Regions from separate parts of the Lysinibacillus sp. fkY74-1 genome, predicted to be linked through region 1. Evidence: riboswitches for the same ligand, from Rfam matches in the RefSeq annotation. Region 1 holds a riboswitch; the other holds the start of a gene.

What was found. Region 1 has a riboswitch for cyclic di-AMP ahead of ACE1MS_RS01240 (APC family permease). Riboswitches for the same ligand answer to the same signal wherever they lie in the genome.
Region 2: linked by a shared signal. The riboswitch ahead of ACE1MS_RS15150 (TrkH family potassium uptake protein) and the one ahead of ACE1MS_RS01240 (APC family permease) in region 1 are both predicted to bind cyclic di-AMP.

What each region holds. Positions count from the first base shown of each region.
Region 1 is NZ_CP170173.1:245,481-251,971, forward strand. It holds gene ACE1MS_RS01215 (Nramp family divalent metal transporter) at 1-819, opposite strand, end outside; gene ACE1MS_RS01220 (response regulator transcription factor) at 1,032-1,721, shown strand; gene ACE1MS_RS01225 (sensor histidine kinase) at 1,718-3,013, shown strand; gene ACE1MS_RS01230 (PepSY domain-containing protein) at 3,010-3,675, shown strand; gene ACE1MS_RS01235 (PepSY domain-containing protein) at 3,768-4,286, shown strand; cyclic di-AMP (ydaO/yuaA leader) riboswitch at 4,500-4,649, shown strand; gene ACE1MS_RS01240 (APC family permease) at 4,769-6,491, shown strand, end outside.
Region 2 is NZ_CP170173.1:3,085,273-3,091,763, forward strand. It holds gene floA (flotillin-like protein FloA) at 1-245, opposite strand, end outside; gene ACE1MS_RS15140 (NfeD family protein) at 249-1,577, opposite strand; gene rpsU (30S ribosomal protein S21) at 1,879-2,052, opposite strand; cyclic di-AMP (ydaO/yuaA leader) riboswitch at 2,309-2,448, shown strand; gene ACE1MS_RS15150 (TrkH family potassium uptake protein) at 2,562-3,899, shown strand; gene ACE1MS_RS15155 (potassium channel family protein) at 3,926-4,582, shown strand; gene ACE1MS_RS15160 (manganese catalase family protein) at 4,632-5,201, opposite strand; gene ACE1MS_RS15165 (spore coat protein CotJB) at 5,226-5,489, opposite strand; gene ACE1MS_RS15170 (spore coat associated protein CotJA) at 5,486-5,710, opposite strand; gene deoC (deoxyribose-phosphate aldolase) at 5,837-6,491, opposite strand, start outside.

The sequences.
Region 1 (6,491 bases):
GTGAAATACTGCTGCCGCGATAATGAGCATACTCATATTGATGGCTCCAGCAATAATCATAGCGATGATAATATCAATAAATTCAAAACGGAAGATTCTTCTTTTTTCTTCTTCATTACGACCGATAATACGACTTTGTGTTAAAGAAGAATGTAAGTAAATAGCATGGGGCATGACGGTCGCACCTAAAATACCAGTTGCTAATAGTAATGAGTCCACCCCCTCAAACTGAGGTGTGAACATACCAATTGCTACTTCGCCCCATTCTGGCTGAGCTAAAAACGTTTGGAAGGCAAATGCTAAAACCACAATTAAAACCATACCAGAAATGCCTGCCTCAAATGCTCTGAATCCTCTTCTTTGAAGCTCTAGAATAGCAAATGATCCAATAGCTGTAATGATAGCTGCTGGAAGCATAGGGATATTAAATAACAAGTAAAGCCCTAATGCTGCTCCGATAAACTCAGCAAGGTCGGTAGCAATAATGACTAATTCAGCCTGAATCCAAAGAAATATAGATGTTTTTTTAGAAAAATGTTCACGTGCCACCTCAGGTAAATTTTTCCCTGTCGCAATCCCAAGCTTTGCAGATAAGGATTGGATGAGCACCGCCATTAAATTAGAAAAGGCTATTACCCAAAGGAGTAAGTAACCATACTGAGAGCCAGCTGTAATATTTGTGGCAAAATTGCCAGGATCAATATAGGCGACCGCTGCAATGAATGCAGGCCCAAGAAAAGGCAAAAAACGTCGCCAACCTTTTATATCTCCATCTAAAACTGCCTCGGCAGACGATTTTGTGACTTGTTTATATACCATATTGTTCCCTCATTTCAAAAAGTATCGTTCGAGAAATAAAGTTTCCTAGAGGAAAATGAGATAATAGTATTCTAACGCTAGGATTAGAAAAAGGGAAGCGCTTTGCTTAAAACTTTAAAAAAATAAGTATGCACACTTCTCATCAATTTCTAATTAGACTTTCCTTACCTCTATCGTTTACGATGAAAGAAAAGGTGAAGGACTGATTCGACGTGAGCAATCGAATTTTAATTATAGAAGATGAAGAAAATATTGCGAGAGTGCTGCAGTTAGAGCTTCAATTTGAAGGCTATGAAGCGGTGATAGCCCATACAGGAGCAGATGGTTTATTGCAATATCGTGAGGAGCAATGGGATTTAATCTTACTGGATATTATGTTACCCGAAATGAGTGGTATAGATGTGCTAAAGCGGATTCGCGCAACAGAATCAAAGACCCCAGTTATCATGCTAACTGCTAAAAGTGAGGTAGAGGATAAGGTAAAGGGCTTGGATTTAGGAGCTAATGATTATGTGACAAAGCCCTTTGAAATTGAAGAATTACTGGCCCGTATCCGTAATGCACTACGGTTTTCTCAAAATGCTAGTCCAACAAAGGTCGGTGTATCGTTTGGACAGTTATCGATCAATGAGCAGACAAGAGAAGTGATTTATTATGGTAAGGAAATCCAGCTGACTCCTAGAGAATACGATTTATTGCTGTATCTTATGAAGCATCCTAAGCAAGTGCTCACAAGGGAACAAATATTAGAGACGGTATGGGGCTTTGATTACTACGGAGATACAAATGTTGTGGATGTTTATATTCGTTATGTACGCCAAAAGCTTGAAATTGCAAATGCAACGCCCATTATTCAAACAGTTCGTGGTGTAGGTTATGTGCTAAAGGAAAATAAATCATGAAGCTTAAAACAAAAATTCATCTACTGACCACTTTGTTAATGCTAGTAATTTTAGTGGCAACTAATAGTGGAATTTATTTTTTGTACGAGAAATTTGCCTATAATACGGAATATAGTCAACTTCATACACGAGCGAATGATTTAAGCTCAACATTAAGTCAGTTAAATGCACAAACCAACCTACAGCAAGTATTAAGAGCGTACATGCCAGCTGGTGGTGCAATCTATGTTTATGATGGAGAAAATTTGAAGACGAAGGTTCAGGCTACTCTAGATATGCCCGATGTTACTTCCATTACCTATACAATGCCTACTATTTGGATAGATGGGACAATTGTGGATATCACCTTACAACAATCCATGGAGGAAGTAGAAAGTACATTGGATTTATTAAAGGCTATTTTGATAGTCGTGTCCATTATTGCCACCATTCCAATCTTTTTAGCGAGCCTGGCACTTGGTCGCCTAATTTTGTTACCACTAGAACGCTTAAATGCGACAATGCGCAAAAGTGCATCGACGGGGAAATATGAAAAAATGGACATCCCGGCTAAAGGTGGGGATGAATTAGCAAAAATTAATCGAACTTTCAATATGATGATGGAGAAGCTTGAACAGCACTATCAAAAGCAACAGGAATTCGTTTCAAATGCTTCTCACGAATTAAAGACGCCTATTACTGTCATCGAAAGCTATGCAAAGTTACTCTTACGAAGAGGCTTTGACAATCGTGAAGTAGCGCAAGAATCGCTTCAGGCTATTGCAAATGAGTCTTCTCGTATGCATGAAATGGTATTGCAATTGTTAGAGCTAGCAAAAAATAATGAGCATATAGAAATTCATATTGAACAGCTAGAGCTAGCTCCCTTTTTAAATAAAGTAGCTGCACAAATGCAGCAGGCGTATCATAGAGCTTTTATAGTCGATGCAAAAGCACCACAATTTATCTATAGTGATGAAAAAATTTTGAAGCAATTACTCTTTATTTTGCTTGATAATGCTAGGAAGTATAGTGAGGGGGATGTTTATATTTCCACAGCAGAAACTACTTCACACGTGCGAATGACTATTCAGGACTTTGGCGTCGGTATTCCTAAGGAGCATATTCCGCATTTGTTTGAGCGTTTTTACCGTGTCACAGAGGATCGCAATCGTAAAACAGGTGGTTCTGGTTTAGGGCTTGCGATTGCACATAATCTTGCAGGACAATTGGGCATCACTATAGATGTGGAAAGTACAGTTGGGGAAGGATCAAGTTTTACCTTATGTATACCGAAGGAGGGGCAGCAATGAAAAAGTGGGTTGTACTAATTATTGTAATTGTCCTTCTTTGTAGCGGAGTGCTTTGGTTTATTCAAAATCGCTATTTTCAAAAGGAGTCTCTCAGTGAAGAAGAGGCGATTCGCCATATCGAAGCTATTTATAAAGGTCAAGTTTCAGAAGTAAAGAAACATGGAAATACATTTGAAATACAATTTACACGTGAGAATTTGAAATATACAGCCATGCTTGATGCTACAACACAGCAGGTTTCTGATCTAACGTTGCAAAAAGGGCAAAGTAAATTATTGTTAACAGAAAATCAAATAAGAAAAATGGTGAAAGAAAAATATGGTGAGGTAGAAAGCGTCATGCTCACGGAAACCATTTATACCGCACGTGTTGAAAAGGAACATAAGCAAAAAGATATCACAGTAGATGGCTATTCGGGTGAAGTGTTATCTGAAAAAGATGTAGAACCATTAAATCAGCCTGAAAACCCCCACATTATTACCGAACAGCAAGCCATTGATATAGCGCTGCAACAATTAACCGGGAAGGTGGATTCTGTAGATTTTGAAGATACGGCGGAGGGCGGTTATTATTTAGTTGAAATTGAAACAGAGCATGAAGAAGCCACGTTCCAAATTCATGCTGTATCTGGAAAGGTCCTTTCTGTTTCATGGGACGATTAAAGAGTTTTCTCATGAAATTCTAATGTTCCTCTTATAGTTCTATCATCTTTGCTTGGTAAGCTAAAAGCAGATAAAACAAAGGAGAGATGAACATGAAAAAAATAATTATGATTCCTGCATTAGTGGTGACTCTTGGTGTTGGAGCGGCGATTGGCTCTACAACTTTATTATCAGGAAGTGCACAAGAAAAAAAGGTCCTATCCATGCAAAAAATCGAAAAGAAGGCATTGGCAGTAGTAGAGGGGACAGTAGTAGATATTGAACTTGATCAAAATAACTACCGCTCTGTTTATGAGGTAGAGGTGCATACTGATACAGATGAGTATGATTTAAAATTCGATGCCTATACCGGAAAATTACTTAAGCAGAAGAAAGAGCGTCAAGATGACGACGATAATGAATGGGTTAACACTAATACTGCTACCAACCTTATAAGTAAAGAAAAGGCTATTGAAGCGGCTCTAACAAAAGCAAAGGGTACAGTAACAAAAATTAAATTAGATGATGGGATTTATGAAATCGAGTTAAAAGATGGCCAATATGAATATGAGGTTGATGTTGATCCGATTACAGGAGAAATTGTTAATTTTGAAAAAGATATGGAAGACTAATATTGGTTGTTGCCTTAAAAGTAGAGCATACTTTTAAGGTTTTTTTTGTTGTATAATCCCTTTAAATTAGGTGTTTGCGAGGAAATTAATTTCTACCACGGATATTTACCATGAGTTCAAAATGTCTATGTATTTCACTTGTGAAAAAGAAAAATTTTCTTCTTTACTTTTTTAATTGACAGGCGTAATATGGCATCATTATTAAAGTTTCAAATTTCTAAATCGCTGAAGCAAACTAGACGCGGGGGACCCATTTTTGACGGAGTGCATAAGCAATTCTAGGGGTGAATCTCTTCTTTTGAAGGGTAGGGCTACTCAGGCCCGAATCCGACAGCTAACCTCGTAAGCGTTAAGAGCAGAAAAGTTGGAGCTTGGCAGACAGATGAGCGTCTACAAGTCTTATTTGGTGATGACTTGTAGGCGTTTTTTGATCTCATTTAGGAAGGCGAAACACAATCTAAGAAACTAGAAGGTGTTTATTGATGAAATCCTCATTTAAACGTTATGTAATCGGCAAACCATTAAGATCCGATGCGTTAGGGGAACAAAAGCTTAGTAAAACAAAGGCATTGGCCATATTATCGTCCGATGCTTTGTCTTCCGTAGCCTATGGACCAGAACAAATTTTAATTGTCCTGATGACTGTGGGAACATTAGCATTTTGGTATTCTTTACCGATTGCTGCAGGGGTTGTTGTCCTTTTGGTGGCACTGACTTTATCATATCGTCAGGTTATTTTCGCCTATCCACATGGAGGTGGCGCTTATATAGTATCTAGGGAAAATTTAGGTGTGAATGCGGGTCTTGTAGCAGGAGGCTCATTGCTCGTTGATTATATTTTAACGGTAGCGGTAAGTGTATCTGCAGGTACAGACGCAATTACATCGGCATTTCCAAGTCTGCATCCATACAATGTGCTAATCGCTATTATATTTGTGATTTTTTTAACGATCTTGAATTTACGTGGTGTAACAGAGTCCGCCTCTGTTTTGGCATATCCAGTCTATCTGTTTGTAGTCGTTATGTTAGTGTTAATTGGGTTGGGGCTCTATAATGTTGCAACAGGTCAGGTGCCAGCAGAGCTGCATCCAAAGATTGGTACTCCAGTAGCAGGGATTAGTTTATTTATTTTATTAAAGGCATTTGCGTCAGGAAGCTCAGCCTTAACAGGTGTAGAGGCTATCTCGAATGCCATTCCTAATTTTAGAAATCCTGCCCCTAAAAACGCTGCTAAAACATTGTTAGCGATGGGGGGAATCTTAGCGGTTTTATTTATCGGTATTGTTAGTTTAGCGTATTTTTACGGAATTGCGCCAACTTCGGAAGCGACAGTCGTTTCCCAACTGGCAGAAGCAAGTGTTGGTCGAAATATCTTTTATTATATAGTACAGGGTGCAACAGCGATGATTTTGGTACTTGCAGCAAATACGGGCTATTCTGCATTTCCTCTACTTGCTGTCAATTTATCAAAAGACGGTTTTATCCCGAGAATATTTCAAATGCGTGGGGATCGCCTTGGTTATTCGAACGGCATTATGATGCTAGGGCTAGCAGCCATTATCTTAATCATCTTATTTGATGGGACAACGGAACATTTGATTCCACTCTATGCTGTTGGGGTATTTATTCCGTTTACATTAGCGCAAACCGGTATGATGAGAAAATGGTGGCGTGAAAAACCTACTGGCTGGATGGCAAAATTTACGATCAATACAATGGGTGCAGCCATTTCATTCATCGTAGCGATGATGTTTTTTGTGACAAAAATGCCTCAAGTATGGCCAGTGTTTGTCTTTTTACCAATTATCATTTTCGTATTTCATCGAATCAAGCTTCATTATCAAGCCGTTGGAGAGCAGCTGAGATTGAGTAAAGAGGAACTGGCAACCATTGAGGGCAATGTTTTCATTGTACCAGTAGCTGGTATAACGAAGGTGGTTGAAAATTCTCTTCATTATGTGAAATCACTAAGGGTTGATAAAGTTATTGCCTTTTATGTGGCTTTCGATCCAGCAGATGCAAAAGCCTTCGAAGAAAAATGGCAGGCTTGGCAACCAGATATTCGATTAGTAACCTATTATTCAGCATATCGTAGCATCACACAGCCATTGATAAAATTTATTGATAAAGTGGACCATCAATGTGCGAAAACAGGTCATAAAGTAACGGTTGTTATCCCTCAATTTTTACCGAAAAAAGGCTGGC
Region 2 (6,491 bases), 1.7 Mb from region 1:
CTTTCAAGCTGGTTTATCGTTACAGGTAAACCTGCTTTATGTGCTTTAATCAACGGATTTACAATTCGAGACGGAATTACACGACGTAAGCGCATCCCAATTAATGTGAAAATACTAACACGGACGCCTGCAGCCAGTGCAGAAATCCATAGTGCTACTGGTACAAAGGTAAAGAATACCGCTAGTACAATAAATAAAATAACCAGTCCAGCTATAGGACCAATTAATGCTAAATCAAAACCCATTTCCTATTCCTCCATCTCTTTTTTTGTTTGTCTCACGACAATACGTGAGCCTTCAACTTTAATAATTTCTACATGTTTATTTGCATCGACATAGCCACCCTCTGATACAACATCAATGCGTTCACTGTCAAGAACCATTGTACCCGCTGGACGTAAAGGAGTAAGTGTAGTCCCTACTTTTCCTAACAATTCTGTGCGATTGACGTTGGAGACATAGCCCTCTTCTGTCGTAGTTGCATCCATTAACACCAGCCTGTTTAAGACATGCAGTTTTTTCCCGAAAAATTTCATCAGAATCACCATTCCTATAATCGCTATTACAAGCGCAATGAGAATTGCTATTATCATTTGCATAATATTTGCACCTGCCAGTAATAAACTTAGTATTATGAGCACACCACCTAAAATACCGACAATTCCACCAGGAACAAAAAACTCTGCCACTACAAGTGCTAAACCAATAATCAATAACAATAAGGATTCATAGCCAGCAAAGCCCGCAACCATATGTCCAAAGAAAAATAAACCAAGCGCTGATAATCCCATTATACCCGGAACGCCAAATCCTGGCGAATAGAGCTCCATGACAAGACCTAGACTTGCAATGGATAATAAAATTGGAACAATAATTGGATTTGTAATAAACCGAGCTAATTTCTCAGAGAATGTTGGTTCGATTGAAACGACATCACGATCTTGTAAGTCTTTTTTCTCTAAAAGTTCCTGAAAATTTTTCACGGTACCCTCTGAGTATTTGACCTTTAATGCCTCCGATGCTGAAAGCGTTAATAAATTTTTTCCCTCCGCACGATACTCTGGCAATTCATAATTGGAATCAGCCATTGCTAAAGCATACTTTGGATCTCGACCAGATGTCTCTGCTGCTGCTGACATTTGAGCAAGCCACGCACTATTTGCTTTCAAATCAGCTGTATTACCCGCTGAATCGATAACCGCTGCAGCACCGATTGTTCCATTGGGCACCATGTAGATTTCATCCGCATGTAAGGCTAAAAAAGCTCCTGCTGAATGGGCATCCTTATTAATAAAAGCAATTGTCCATATATCCGTTGCATCCATAAGCATGGCGATATCACTTGCTGCATTTACAAATCCGCCAGGCGTATGTATATCTAAGATAATCGCTTTCGCATTGTTTTCTTTAGCCTCATTAAAAGCTCGTTCTAAAAATGCGTGAAGCCCTCGCTCTACTTCATTATGAATAGGAACGTGGTAGACCTTACTGCTTGCAAACGCCGAAGTTAATGGAAACGCTAACAAAAAAGTCATCCATATTACTAGTAAATAGCTTAGGATTCTCCGTTTTCGCACCTTTTTCCCTCCCTTCTAACATGCTTCTCCTCTGTATATACGGTCAAACATGTAAAAAGTTTCACATATCTGAAAAATTATTTCGACTATTTGTACATGTTGCTTACAACTTAGTATTACACAAAAAAGCCGAATGAATCTAGTTGATATCCATCCGGCTTTTTCATATGTACGTAAATCGAGCAATGTAAAATACCTGAAATTAATTACAGCTGTAATTAATTCCAGGTATATCTTTGTCTGCTCAGTGAATCATACGATTGCGTGTTATGAACGTAGGGATTTTTAATGGGAAATTAAATTACCACTTACGTTTACGTGCAGCTTCTGATTTCTTTTTACGTTTTACGCTAGGTTTTTCGTAGAACTCGCGCTTTCTAACTTCTTGAATTGTACCACTTTTTGATACAGTACGTTTGAAGCGGCGAAGAGCATCTTCAAGCGATTCGTTTTTGCGAACGACAGTTTTTGACATCTCTCTTTCCCTCCCTCCGAACACACGTCAATACACAATTTAGGCAAATCACCTTCTGTTGTGTACTAAAAAATTATATCGTATTGTCTAATAATGGTCAATAGAAAGTGTGCGAAAATATCAAGTGAAATTTTGGTTTTATTTCTAATTGGAATTCGAAGAGCAAATTTGGCTCCCAATAAAAAAATAATTGTATTTTTCTATTCATATAGGGGTTTACAAAAAATAGAATATGGGCGTAGAATAATCACATTCAATTTAATACTGGCCAAATCTCAAACATTGAGAACGGAGGACCCAATATATTGGGGTTAATTCTGCACATGCAGAAAGGATGAGAAACTCTTTCGCCATCCTACCCGTCAGCTAACTTCGTCGGCTAAAGCGAAGGAGGTCCTATTCGACCACCTATCAGCATGTTTTCTCCTATTCTTTACATGCTTTTTTAGTTGGTCTTTTTTTATGCATATTTAAAATCAAGTAATTTAACATCTATAGAGGAGAACAAGATGAACACTTTTAGAAACACATTAAATCCTCCCAAAATTCTTGTACTTGGCTTTGCACTTATTATTATCATCGGGACTTTTCTTTTAACGATGCCTCTTTCTACAGAAGATGGAAAAGGACTTTCGTTTTTAGATGCATTATTCACCGCTACATCAGCAACTTGTGTAACGGGATTAATTGTTGTCGATACAGGTGATACATTTTCAGTTTTCGGAGAAGTAGTCATTTTATGCCTAATCCAAATTGGTGGTTTAGGATTCATGACATTTGCAACATTGTTATTTTTACTACTCGGGAAAAAAATATCTTTAAAAGAAAGACTTTTGCTTAAGGAAGCATTTAATAATATTTCCATTGCTGGCCTTGTTAAATTAGTAAAGAGAATACTGCTCTTTACAGCATTGATTGAAATAATTGGTGGTCTTATTTTATCGATTCGTTTTTCTTTTGATATGCCTATAGGAAAAGCTGTGTATTTTGGCTTTTTTCATGCAATTTCTAATTTCAATAATGCAGGTTTTGATTTAATGGGCGGATTTAATGGAATGACAGCTTATGTAGATGACCCATTTGTCGTTTTAACAATTTGCGCGCTCATTACAATTGGAGGCTTGGGGTTTATTGTCATGAATGAACTATATGAATATCGAGTTACTAAAAGACTTTCCGTTCATACAAAAATTGTTTTAGCGTCTACAATTATTTTAACGGTAAGCGCTACAATTTTGATATTTTTGTTTGAATTTGGAAATGATAAAACACTTGGTCCTTTAACTGAATGGGGCAAAGTATTAGGTTCTTTTTACCAAGCTGTTACACCAAGAACAGCAGGTTCCAATACACTGGCTATCGGTGACTTAACACATTCTACATTATTTTTAATAATTCTCTTAATGTTTATTGGAGCTGGATCTGGTTCCACTGCAGGTGGTATAAAAATAACAACTTTCGCAGTATTAGTTGCTACAATGTGGTCACAAATCCGTGGAAAAGAAGATGTTGTTTTATTTAAACGTAGAATTGTCACTGAGACTATCTTAAAGGCTTTGACTGTCACAATGTGTGGCGTACTTATCGTTGTTGTGGTGACAATCATTCTTAGCATTACTGAACAACGTCATAGTTTCATGATGTATTTATTTGAAGCAACCTCTGCATTTGGTACTGTCGGTCTTTCGATGGGGTTGACACCTGAGTTATCCCCTACTGGTAGAATTCTCATTATTTTAACGATGTTTGCTGGAAGACTAGGTCCATTAACCATTGCTTTCGCTATTACAAAACGACGAAAAACAGAAGCCTTTCGACATCCTAAAGGTAATATTATGATTGGATAACAAAATTAGAGGAGTGTGCTATAGCTATGGCTATTAAACAATATGCAGTTATTGGCCTAGGAAGATTCGGAACAAGCGTTGCCCGCAGGCTCCACGAAGCTGGACAGGAAATTTTAGGAATTGATATTAACGAAGAAAGAGTGGAGGATGCAGAACCCTATGTTACCCACGCTGTAGTAGCTGATACAACTGAAGAAAAAGCTTTAACCTCTATTGGTATAGGAAATTTTGATTGCGTTATAGTGGCTATAGGTAACGATATGCAGTCAAGTATTTTAACGGTATCTCTATTAAAAGAACTAGGGATAAAAAAAATTATTGCTAAGGCCCTTGGTAAAAGACATGGGCAGGTTTTGGATAAAGTAGGTGCTGATTGGATTATTTATCCCGAGCGAGATATGGGAGAGCGCGTGGCAAATCAGCTATTGTCTCCGAATATGCTGAATTATATCGAATTGTCTAAGGAATATAGTATAGAAGAAATTATGATCCCTTCAAAAATGGCTGGGCAAAATCTGCGAGATTTAGATTTGCGTGCGAAATATAACGTTAGTGTTATTGCCATTGTTCGAGTAGGAGACATCATTATTTCCCCTTCCCCTGAGCAAAACTTGGAACAGGAAGATATTTTAGTGATGATTGGTCATCGAAAAGATCTCGCTTTTTTTTCAAACATACAATAACAAAAAAAAGGCTGTTTCAAGACCCCTTGATACAGCCAGCCACTTTTTCTTAGAAAATCTTCTGTTGATCCCTATCATCTTTTAAAATTTCTACTGCCTCTCTAAAACGTTGAGAATGGACAATTTCACGTTCACGTAAAAACTTCAAACTGTCATTTAAATCGGTATCATCAGATAAATCAATAATCCATTGATAGGTGGCACGTGCCTTTTCCTCAGCCGCAATATCTTCATATAAATCTGCTATGGGGTCCCCTTTTGCCTGAATATAAGTTGCTGTAAATGGCACACCAGAAGCATTTTGATAGAATAAAGCTCTGTCATGATTTACATAATGGTCCCCTAATCCCGCTTCTTTTAGCATTTCTGGCGTAGCATCTTTTGTAAGCTTGTAAATCATCGTAGCAATCATTTCTAAATGGGAAAACTCTTCAGTCGCTATATCTGTTAATAATCCAACCACTTTATCAGGAATCGTATAGCGTTGATTCATATAACGAAGGGCTGCTGCTAATTCCCCGTCAGCTCCTCCATATTGCTCAATTAAAAACTTAGCAAGCATAGGGTTACAAGTACTAACCTTTACCGGGTATTGAAGTTTTTTTTCATAATACCACAAGAATAAATTCCTCCTAATGATTTGTTATACTTGCCACGGCCATGGGGTATCAACCCAATTAAAAGGATAATCTGAATAACTTCTTCCAAAATTCATTAATGGACCAAATTTTTGTTCAAAATTTACTTTGAGCTTCATACTTTTTTCGGTGTTTTCATTAAATTGTTGAATAGCAGTATAGTCATGTGGGTGTGTGTCTAAATAGAGATTTAACTCAACGATGACGAAATCAATTGCCTGTATTTCTTCAAGTAAGGTATAAAATTCGGGCGGCATCTTTTTAGTCATGCTTTCTCCCTCCTTTTCATCGGAAATGGATAGGGGCTAAATAATTGTGGCCATAGTGTTCCCGACCTAAGTGCCTCTCTCGGGGTTTGGAATTGGGGGAGTCCAGGTGGTTGAAAGCCCATATATAATTGTGGTGGCGTAGCATAATACTTTACTTCGATGGGCTTGCAGGGATCAAAGGGACTAATATAGGGCTTCCAATACTTATACTGCGTAAACATGACATCCTCCTTTCTATATTCAAAATCATCAGTGGAGTATATGTGATGGTAGTAGGCATTATTCTACATGCAAAAAAGCCACTAGCTTCTTACAGAGCTAGTAGCTTAATATCCATAAAGAAATTATTAATAATTAGAATCTGCTATTAAACCATTCATGATGGCTACGCCAGAGCTTGCACCAATACGAGTTGCTCCTGCTTCCACCATGCTTTTCATATCCTCTAAGCTACGAACACCGCCTGAGGCTTTAACACCAAGTTCAGGACCTACTGTTTTACGCATTAGGGCAATATCTGCTGCCGTTGCGCCACCAGTTGAAAAACCAGTAGATGTTTTTACATAATCAGCACCAGCTGCCACAGCAAGCTCACATGCTTTTACTTTTTCTTCATCTGTTAATAAACATGATTCAATGATGACTTTTACAAGTGCGCTGCCTTTAGCTGCTTGTACAACTGCAGCGATGTCAGCTTGTACAAGGTCATAATTTTTATCTTTCAATGCGCCAATATTAATGACCATATCTACCTCATTTGCACCGTTCGCAATTGCATCTTTTACTTCAAATGCTTTCACAGCTGGTGTATTGGCACCAAGAGGGAATCCAATTACCGTACAAACTAACACGTCTGATCCTTGTAATAATTCACTACTGTGTTTCACCCAAGTCGGATTTACACATACAGAGGCAAAATTAAATTGCTTCGCTTCTGCACATAGTTTTTCAATTTGTTCTTTTGTTGCCTCAGCCTTTAATAATGTATGATCGATCATACGC